Enteractinococcus fodinae: one gene and its partners. The protein of the gene in region 1 interacts with the protein of each later gene in a pairwise test. Links are inferred from orthologs where the notes say so. Each region holds a gene or a part of one and is shown on either strand. Other genes may lie near its edges.

What was found. The genes of interacting proteins can lie anywhere in the genome.
Region 2: the proteins of J2S62_RS03435 (region 1) and dnaE interact in binary tests that used the Escherichia coli proteins (3 or more experiments, as listed by UniProt). The link is inferred for Enteractinococcus fodinae from one-to-one orthologs.
Region 3: the proteins of J2S62_RS03435 (region 1) and ctaD interact in binary tests that used the Escherichia coli proteins (3 or more experiments, as listed by UniProt). The link is inferred for Enteractinococcus fodinae from one-to-one orthologs.

Annotation. Positions count from the first base shown.
Region 1 is NZ_JAVDYJ010000001.1:729,657-732,586, forward strand. What follows is about bases 2-2,859. They hold J2S62_RS03435 (pyridoxal phosphate-dependent aminotransferase), read right to left. Parts: upstream 2,105-2,859; coding sequence 899-2,104; downstream 2-898. Other genes in these bases: modA (molybdate ABC transporter substrate-binding protein), read right to left, coding at 2-420; J2S62_RS03430 (TOBE domain-containing protein), read right to left, coding at 432-839; secE (preprotein translocase subunit SecE), read left to right, coding at 2,516-2,701; nusG (transcription termination/antitermination protein NusG), read left to right, coding at 2,790-2,859. In the rest of the region: more of modA, read right to left, coding at 1-1; more of nusG, read left to right, coding at 2,860-2,930. UniProt on the Escherichia coli protein: Shows aminotransferase activity with methionine and histidine as substrates, and to a lesser extent also with phenylalanine.
Region 2 is NZ_JAVDYJ010000001.1:1,676,606-1,680,695, reverse strand. The notes cover bases 1-4,018. They hold dnaE (DNA polymerase III subunit alpha), read left to right. Parts: upstream 1-302; coding sequence 303-3,818; downstream 3,819-4,018. Other genes in these bases: nrdR (transcriptional regulator NrdR), read left to right, coding at 3,953-4,018; J2S62_RS07820 (RluA family pseudouridine synthase), read left to right, coding at 1-191. In the rest of the region: more of nrdR, read left to right, coding at 4,019-4,090. UniProt on the Escherichia coli protein: DNA polymerase III is a complex, multichain enzyme responsible for most of the replicative synthesis in bacteria. This DNA polymerase also exhibits 3' to 5' exonuclease activity. The alpha chain is the DNA polymerase catalytic subunit.
Region 3 is NZ_JAVDYJ010000001.1:1,531,924-1,534,937, forward strand. Bases 73-3,014 are described here. They hold ctaD (aa3-type cytochrome oxidase subunit I), read right to left. Parts: upstream 2,423-3,014; coding sequence 722-2,422; downstream 73-721. Other genes in these bases: J2S62_RS07205 (cytochrome c oxidase subunit 4), read right to left, coding at 319-720; ctaC (aa3-type cytochrome oxidase subunit II), read right to left, coding at 2,428-3,014. UniProt on the Escherichia coli protein: Cytochrome bo(3) ubiquinol oxidase is the terminal enzyme in the aerobic respiratory chain of E.coli that predominates when cells are grown at high aeration.

The DNA of each region.
Region 1 (2,930 bases):
TGCACACGTCACCAGCTTCACCCCGGGTTCGGTGGCCTCCTCCAAGGAGTTCACCTGCGCTGGATTATCTGCTGGCACAACGCCCACCAGCGTATTGGCGGCAAAGACCTCATGACTGTTGGGATCAGTGAGCTCAGCGTCGTGAGCGTCTTGCATGCTGGCTTCATCGGCTGTGGCGAGCACGTCAGCTGGCGCTCCGGCGTGTAGGTTGTGAACTAATGTCGATGATCCCGCAGCGCTTATATCAACCTCGAGATGAGGGTTCTCTGCGGTGAACTCTGCTGCGATTTCTTCAAAAGATGGTTGCAGGGATGCTGCAGCGAATACCCGGATCGGTTCAGTCTCTGATGCATGCGATGGGTCGTGACCGTCTGCGCTACACCCGGTAAGGGCGAAGGCAACCAGCCAAGTCCCTGTCACAGTGGAACGCTTCATGGAGCTAACCCAGTGGTCTCGATGACAACGTTGGTGGCTTTGACCGTGGCAATCGCGGGGGAGCCGACTTCCAGACCGAGCTCCTCGACCGCTTCGGTTGAAATCAACGACACTACCCGAAACGGGCCGCACTGGAGCTCTACCTGAGACATCACCTTATCTGCCACAATCCGCGTGACTAGGCCGGTGAATTTATTGCGGGCAGACGATGCGAGTTCATCAGGCACATTGGGACGCCCTTCGGCTGCTGCTCGCGCCAAGGCAGCGATATCTTGGCCAGCAACCACTTGCCGACCGGTGGCATCCTGGGTCGCCTCGAGCTTGCCATTACTGATCCACCGTCGGACAGAATCGTCAGAGACTCCCAGGTATGCAGCCGCCTCCGTGATACGCAAATACGCCATAAACTCAGAGTCTATGGCGTATTTGCGGGCGAAGTAAAGCGTGTGGCGCGCGCTTGCGGCTAGCCGTTCATCAGGTTCTGGATGCGGGAGACACCTTCGACCAGATCATCCATGCCCAGAGCATATGACAGGCGAATGTACCCCGATTTACCAAAGGCCTCACCCGGTACGACGGCAACTTGGGCTTTTTCTAAGATGACGGCGGCAAGTTCGGTCGAGGTATCCACTCGCTGCCCGGCGATCTCTTTGCCTAATGCTTGAGTGACATCAACGTAGGCATAGAATGCCCCTTTTGGCGTCGGGCAGACGAAACTAACAATATCGTTGAGCATATTGACCATCGTGGTGCGTCGCTCGTCGAAGGCCTCCAGCATTTCATGGACGGCGTCTAGGGGGCCGGACACGGCAGCAATGGCAGCCTTTTGCGCGATGTTGTTCACGTTCGATGTTGCATGCGACTGCAGGGTGGATGCTGCTTTGATGACATCGGTGGGGCCAATCATCCAGCCTACGCGCCAGCCGGTCATCGCATAGGTTTTGGCCACACCGTTGAGGATGACGGTCTGATTTGCCAGTTCAGGTACGGCTTTGAGGATGGGCGTGAAGACGGCCTCATCGTAAACGAGGTGCTCATAGATCTCATCGGTGATGACCCAGATGCCGTTGTCGAGTGCCCACTGGCCGATGGCCTGGGTTTCCTCTGGGGTGTAGACCGAACCGGTCGGGTTGGAAGGCGAGACGAAAACGACGGCCTTGGTCCGGTCGGTCCGAGCTGCTTCGAGTTGATCGACGGTGACCTTGTATTCGGCCTCAGCGCCAGCGAACACATCGACCGGGGTGCCACCGGCAAGTTTGATGGACTCTGGGTAAGTGGTCCAGTACGGGGCAGGCAGCAGAATTTCATCACCGGGGTCGGTGAGCGCGGCAAAGGTGTTATACACAGCTTGCTTGCCACCGTTCGTGACCAACACTTGTGCTGCATCAACTTCAACGCCAGAATCGCGCAGTGTCTTATCGGCGATTGCCTGCCGAAGCTCCGGTAGGCCGGCTGCGGGGGTATAGCGGTGGTTGGCCGGATCAACGACGGCCGCCTGGGCTGCTTCCACAATATAGTCCGGGGTGGGGAAGTCTGGTTCTCCAGCACCGAAACCGATCACGGGTTCACCGGCTGCTCTGAGCTGCTTGGCTTTGGCGGTAATTGCCAGCGTTGCTGACTCAGGTATTGCTTGCAGACGGGCAGATACACGACGTGCTGGTTCAACCATAAATGGCCTCGGCCTTTCGTTCAGGGTGCTCGCTCAGGCAATGAGCTGCGAAAATCAGGGGTTAACAGTACTGTAGTCGCCCCAGGTACAAGCTCGGTGTTGACGTCGTCACGTTGCACCAGCGGTGCTGTAAGGACCCTCCGATTTGTCGAGGGCGTGCACATTGGCTATGATTGGACTCTGGTGTAGGTCGCACACCAGTTTTTGTGTGCGGTTGACCCTAGGGCAGTGGCGCAATTGGTAGCGCAACGGTCTCCAAAACCGTAGGTTGCAGGTTCGAGTCCTGTCTGCCCTGCGCATGAGGTTCGAAGGAATCGAAGAACCTATCAGCACAAACAATATGAGCGAGGATTAGTGAGCAAGTCTACGTCATCCCAAACCGCTGAAAAGCGTGGGGTCTTTGCTCGCATCATGATGTTCCTGCGCCAGGTCGTCGATGAGATGCGCAAGGTCGTCACCCCGACCCGACAAGAACTCATCAAAATGACCGGTGTGGTACTGGTCTTCGTTGTTATTGTGATCGCGCTGGTGAGCCTGCTCGACTGGCTGTTCGGTATGGGTGCGTCCTGGGTATTCGGTGGTTCTGACGGCCTCTAATTAACTTCACTTGTATCGCGGGTGAACTTCCCGTAGTGAAGATATTGGTACATACCCGTGATTGACCGTTGAGAAAGCAGGATACCTAGTGTCGGAGAACGAACTCGAACCACAAATCGACCCCGAGGTTGAGGACATCAACGCCGTGGTCGAAGATGTCACCGACGACGTTGCAAACGAACGACAGGAACCAGCCGAGGCAGCTGCCAATGTCGAAAACAGCGACGAG
Region 2 (4,090 bases), 950 kb from region 1 along the record:
ACCCGCTGGTCGGGGATCTGACCTATGATGCTGATCCGCAACTTGCCGCAGAGCTGGGGCTGACCCGTCAGTGGCTACATGCCGTTGGCATTGCCTTCGAGCACCCCGTCACGGGTCAATACGTGAGCTACACGTCATCGTATCCTGACGACCTGCGCTACGCTTTGGAACGTTTGCAAGACTACGGCTAGACTGACTGTCGCTAGTCAGTCATCAAGTTGGAGGTCGACACACTCTTGGCCGGTGGATCTACAGGGAAACGCGACGGTTTCGTACACCTTCACACCCATACCGAATACTCCATGCTCGACGGAGCTGCAAAACTTGATGAACTGTTTGCTGAGGCCAATCGGTTAGGCCAAGAAGCGATCGCCATCACCGATCACGGGTATCTCTTCGGCGCATTCGATTTTTGGAACAAGGCCCAGCAGTATGGCATCAAGCCCATTGTGGGGTTGGAAGCATATCTCACCCCTGGCCATCAGCACCGCACCGATAAGACCCGTGTGCGTTGGGGCGATCCCGACCAACGCGGCGACGACGTTTCCGGTAGTGGCGCCTATACGCACATGACCTTGCTGTCCAAAAACAACACCGGTATGCACAACTTATTCCGGATGGGATCACACGCGTCCCTGGATTCGGTCTATGCGAAATGGCCTCGGATCGACCGCGAGCTACTCAATGAGTACTCCGAAGGCCTGATCGCCACCACCGGGTGTCCATCTGGTGAAGTCCAAACGCGGCTGCGCCTGGGACAGTACCGAGAGGCTCTCGACGCCGCAGCGGAGTTCCGAGATATTTTCGGCAAAGAAAATTTTTATGTCGAAGTGATGCAACATGGGCTGGATATTGAACGCCGAGTCATCGGAGACCTGCTGCAAATTGCCAAGGATTTGAATCTGCCGCTGGTCGCGACAAACGACCTGCACTACACTCACCAGCACGACGCCAAACATCACGAAGCGTTGTTGGCCCTGCAATCCGGATCCAAACTTAGCGAACCAACCTACGACGAAGGTGGCTCACGGTTCGCCTTCTCCGGTAATGACTACTACCTGAAATCCGCCGCGGAAATGCGGGCGCTCTTTTCGGACCTGCCCGAAGCCATCGACAATACCTTGGTGATTGCCGAGCAGTGCGAAGTCAGTTTCAACACTGACGCCAACTACATGCCAAAATTCCCCACCCCGCCGGGTGAGGACGAGACCAGCTGGTTGATCAAAGAGGTTAATAAAGGCCTTCGGTTCCGGTATCCCAACGGGGTTCCATCGGATGTTCAAAAACAAGCCGACTATGAGCTCGAAGTCATCATCAACATGGGCTTCCCCGGCTATTTCCTAGTGGTGGCAGACTTCATCAACTGGGCGAAAGAACAAGGCATCCGGGTGGGTCCAGGACGTGGTTCCGGTGCCGGTTCGATGGTCGCCTATGCTCTCCGCATCACCGAATTAGATCCGTTACAGCACGGTTTGATTTTCGAGCGTTTCCTGAACCCGGATCGTGTCTCCATGCCTGACTTCGATGTGGACTTTGACGATCGCCGCCGAAACGAAGTCATCGAATACGTGACCGAAAAATATGGTGACGAACGTGTGGCGATGATCGTAACCTACGGGACTATTAAGACGAAGCAGGCCCTAAAAGATGCAGCCCGTGTGCTGGGTAAACCATTTTCGATGGGGGAGCAGCTCACGAAAGCGCTACCACCGCAGGTCATGGCCAAGGATATCCCGTTAGCCGACATCGAAAATCCGGAAGCATCACGCTATTCAGAGGCCGGCGATTTCCGGGAGATGCTCCAGACTGATCCCGAGACCCAAGAAGTCTTCGAGACCGCCAAGGGACTCGAAGGACTTATTCGTCAATGGGGTGTCCACGCGGCCGGTGTGATCATGTCTTCGGACCCGATCATTGACGTCATTCCCCTGATGCGACGGTTAGTTGATCGTCAGGTAATCACCCAGTTCGATTACCCCACCGCTGAAGCACTGGGCTTGATCAAGATGGACTTTCTGGGGCTACGCAACCTCACCGTGATCTCGGATGCGGTCGAAAATATCGAACTCAACCGAAACTTCACGCTAGATTTGGACACCCTAGAGTTGGATGACCCAGATTCCTATGCGTTGCTAGCTCGTGGCGATACCCTCGGGGTGTTTCAGTTGGACGGCGGCCCGATCCGCGCGTTACTCAAACTGATGCGTCCTGACAACTTCGAAGACATCTCTGCGACACTTGCGTTGTACCGTCCCGGTCCCATGGGGGCAAACTCGCATAATAACTATGCGCTGCGTAAGAACGGGCTGCAAGAGGTCACCCCGATTCACCCAGAGCTAGAAGAGCCGCTCGAAGAGATCCTGGGGGTGACCCACGGTCTGATTGTGTATCAGGAACAGGTCATGTCCATTGCCCAAAAGGTGGCCGGCTACTCGCTCGGGCAGGCCGACATTCTGCGGCGTGCCATGGGTAAGAAAAAGAAGGAAGAACTCGACAAGCAGTACGCCAGCTTCCAGCAAGGGATGCTGGATAACGGATACTCCCAAGAAGCCATTACTGCGCTGTGGGACATTTTGCTACCGTTCTCGGACTATGCCTTCAACAAAGCCCACTCGGCTGCCTACGGGGTGATCTCCTACTGGACGGCGTACTTGAAGGCGCACTATCCGGCAGAATATATGGCAGCACTGCTGACGTCGGTATCCCACGATAAAGACAAATTGGCGGTATATCTGAACGAATGCCGCCGAATGAATATCAATGTCCTGCCACCCGATGTTAACGAATCCGCGCAAAATTTCACCCCGGTCGGTGAAGATATCCGATTCGGTATGGGTGCGGTTCGTAACGTGGGCGCGCACGTTGTTGCCGGCATGGTCAAGGCACGTGAAGAACAAGGTGCCTTCACGTCATTCCAGGATTTTTTCAAAAAGGTACCGCAAGAAGTGTGCAATAAGCGCACTATCGAATCCATTATCAAGGCGGGCGGGTTCGATTCACTAAACTACTCTCGACGTGCCCTGTTGGCCGTGCATGAGGAAGCGGTCGACGCCTCCATGGTGCAAAAACGCCAGGAAGCAAATAACCAGTTCGACTTCTTCTCCCTGCTCGACGACCAAGAAACCACAGGCGTCGACACCGGATTTGGTATCACGGTCCCTGATTTGCCCGAATGGGATAAGAAGACGAAACTGGCTTTTGAGCGCGAGATGATCGGGCTCTATGTATCGGACCATCCGCTGCAGGGGCTGGAGCAGCTTCTGGATCAGCATGCGGATCACACCGTGAGTCAGGTCGTTGACGATGAAGGCCCGGCCGATGGTTCGTTCGTGACAATCTCCGGGTTGATCACGACTCTTGAACGTCGTGTCGCAAAAACGTCAGGCAACCCGTATGCTCGCGCAGAAGTCGAAGACCTAGCCGGCTCCATAGACGTGATGTTCTTCGGGCGAGTTTATGAACCCATTTCCACGGTCATCGCTGAAGATCTCGTCGTGTCCATCAAGGGACGGGTTCAACGCCGCGATGACGGCTCTGTGGTCATTTCAGCCCAAGAGATGACCATTCTTGATACCACGGACATGGCAGCCGGGGGACCGCTCAACCTGACGATCCCATCGTATAAAGCTACCGAACCCTTAATTAGGCAACTCGGCGAAGTGCTGCGCAGCCACTCGGGTACAACCGACGTGAATATCAAACTCGTTGGGAACCTGACGATGGAAATCTTGCGGGTCGGTCCGCAGTATAAGGTTAATCCGAACCCGGCACTCTTTGGCGATTTGAAGGTCCTCTTGGGACCTTCGTGTCTCGAATGAGTGCCGACCGTAGACTTCGGGACGACAGCTTCAGATCCCGAACCACTACATATAGTAGCCCGAGGGGTTGAACCGCAACTATATGTAGGACTAAGATGTGCTTAGACCTATCCTATAGAGAGGTTTCTTCCCCCATGCATTGTCCGTTTTGCCGACATGAAGAATCACGCGTCGTGGATTCTCGGTCATTAGATGACGGCTCGGCGATACGTCGTCGACGAGAATGTCGCTCCTGCGATAAACGTTTCACCACGATGGAAACCACCTCACTG
Region 3 (3,014 bases), 800 kb from region 1 along the record:
CCGTGAGGCGGGAATCGTCAGCTACGTCTGCTAATTGAATTCTTATCTCGCGGGTCCGACGACCAGCTGATAGACCACTATTGGTCTTCGGTTTGGCCCACTGTATTGCCGGGCCGATATGACGTTTGGGGGTTGGCTTGTGATTACCCATCAAATCCCTCCGCGCGACCTATTCTATATATTCCTAGTGTACGCGTTGTCGTGTCTGCAGACTGCGCTACCACAAGACACCGCTCGCCCTTGATACGGTTTAAATAGCTGAGGGCTCCAGTCTTTTGACTGGAGCCCTCAGCTATTTAGAGGATGTTCACTATGGAGTTAGTGTTTGTGCTGGCCCTTCGAGAATTCGAAGACCCAACCGGTCACGAAGAAAAGACCGAGGCCGATACCGATGATGAAGATCCACCAGTCGATCGCTACTCCGAGGAACACGATGGCGCACGCGGCACCGAGACCAAGTGGCCACCAGCTCCATGGAGCGAAGCGGGCGTAGGTCCCAGCATATTCAGCGATCTCGCCGTCTTCTTTGTCGTCTACGCCTGGCTTGTATTCTTTGTCCAGAAGCCGTAGATAGTAGGCGACCATATACTGCATGGCAGCAAGCCCGAACAGTCCGGTGATGCCGACCATTTCAGTTCCACGGGTCCAGATCGCGTAGATAACTGCTGCGACGAGGAAAAATGTCCCGAGGATCGCAAAGAGATTCTGATTAATCTTCACGTCATGCACCTGCCTTCGTAGTCATTTGTTCACGCCGGTCCAGCGGTATCAATTCTGGGTGATGCAAGTCCAGAGCCGGACGTTCCGAACGAATGCGTGGCAGAGCGTGGAAGTTGTGACGTGGTGGTGGGCAAGAGGTAGCCCACTCGAGTGAGCCACCGAAGCCCCATGGGTCGTCGACAGTGACTTTCTTGCCATACCGGGCGGTGTAGTAGACGTTCCACAGGAACGGGATGATGGACGCACCCAGCAACATTGACGACACCGTCGAGAACTGGTTCATGAGGGTAAATCCATCTTCAACCAAGTAGTCAGCGTAACGACGTGGCATACCCATGACACCCAACCAGTGCTGCACAAGGAAGGTTCCGTGGAAACCGATGAACAGCATCCAGAACTGGATCTTGCCCCAGGTCTCGTTGAGCATCTTGCCGGTGAACTTTGGCCACCAGAAGTAGAAGCCGGCGAACATCGCGAAGACAACGGTACCGAAGACGACGTAGTGGAAGTGAGCAACTACGAAGTAGGTGTCAGAAACCTGGAAGTCCAGTGGTGGAGAGGCCAGGATAATACCGGTTAGACCACCGAACAGGAAGGTCACCATGAACCCGAGGGTCCACAACATCGGTGTTTCGAAGGTGATCGACCCTCGCCACATGGTTCCGATCCAGTTGACGAACTTCACGCCGGTGGGCACTGCAATGAGCATGGTCATCAGGGAGAAGAACGGCAGCAGTACCGAGCCGGTAACGTACATGTGGTGTGCCCACACGGTCATCGACAGTGCTGCAATTGCGGCGGTCGCAAAGACCAGTGATTTGTAACCGAAGATTGGTTTGCGTGAGAACACCGGGATGATCTCAGAAACGATACCGAAGAATGGTAGAGCGATGACATAGACCTCCGGGTGACCGAAGAACCAGAACAGGTGCTGCCAGAGAATAGCTCCACCGTTTTCTGGGTCAAAGATGTGGCCACCAAAGCGGCGGTCAAGCCCGAGCCCGAAGAGTGCTGACGCAAGCGGTGGGAACGCCATCAGGATCAGAATACCCGTGATGAGGGTGTTCCAAGTGAAAATCGGCATACGCCACATGGTCATACCGGGTGCACGCATGGAGATAACCGTGGTGATCAGGTTGACGCCACCAAGAATGGTACCGAAGCCCTGGAGACCAAGACCGAAGACCCAGAGGTCTCCACCGATACCCGGCGAATAGGTCGCATTCGAAAGTGGTGCGTAGGCGAACCACCCGAATGATGCTGCACCCTGTGGGGTGAGGAAGCCTGCGGTTGCGATGAGTGAACCAAACAGGAAGAACCAGAACGACAGTGCGTTAAGACGTGGGAACGCCACATCAGGTGCACCAATCTGTAACGGCATAATCACGTTGGCGAACCCAATAAACAATGGGGTCGCAAACATCAACAGCATCAGTGTGCCGTGCATGGTAAACAGCTGGTTGAACTGTTCTTTAGTTTGCAGAACCTGCATACCTGGTTCGAACAGCTCGGCACGAATGATCAACGCCATGACACCGGCGAGACCGAAGAAGATAAATGACGTGATCAGGTACATGTACCCGAGCGTCTTGTGGTCAGTCGAGGTCAGCCAATTAACGATGACACGGCCTTTAGAAGCCGGCACCACCTGTGGCCGTACACGCGACCGAGAGTCGTCTTGTGTGTATTCGTAAGTAGTCATGTACTTTACTCCTCGATCCGTTGTGGATCGCCCAAAGGTACCTCTTGGTCAAGCTGACCTTCAGGGTTCTCGTTCGGGTTACGGTTTAGTTCCGCGCCCGAGAGACCTTCTGGAAGCTGACGAATCTGGCTGAGGAACTCGGCTTCTTCAACAACTTCAACATTGAAGAGCATCTCAGAGTGGAATTCACCACAGAGTTCTGCACACTTACCCTGGAAGTGTCCGGTCTCCCCCGGGGTGAGGTACAAACGGTTTGTTTGTCCTGGGACCATGTCCAGCTTCTGCAGGAAGGCAGGCACCCAGAACGAGTGGATAACGTCGCGTGATTTCAACTGGAATTCCACCGGTACATCAACTGGCAGGTAAAGCGTGGGAAGTGTCTGCTCGACGCCCTCTTCACCGGTCAGCTGGCCCTGAATACCGTATAGGTGGCGTTCTTCCGTCTGCCCATCCGGTGTGGTGTATTCGTAGTCGAAGTCCCATGCCCACTGCTTGCCGTGCACCGTAACGACCAGTGGTGAATCTTCCACTGGGGTATTGATGGTGCGCTCAACACGGTCAGTGAAGCCCCACAGCGTAAGAACCAAAATAA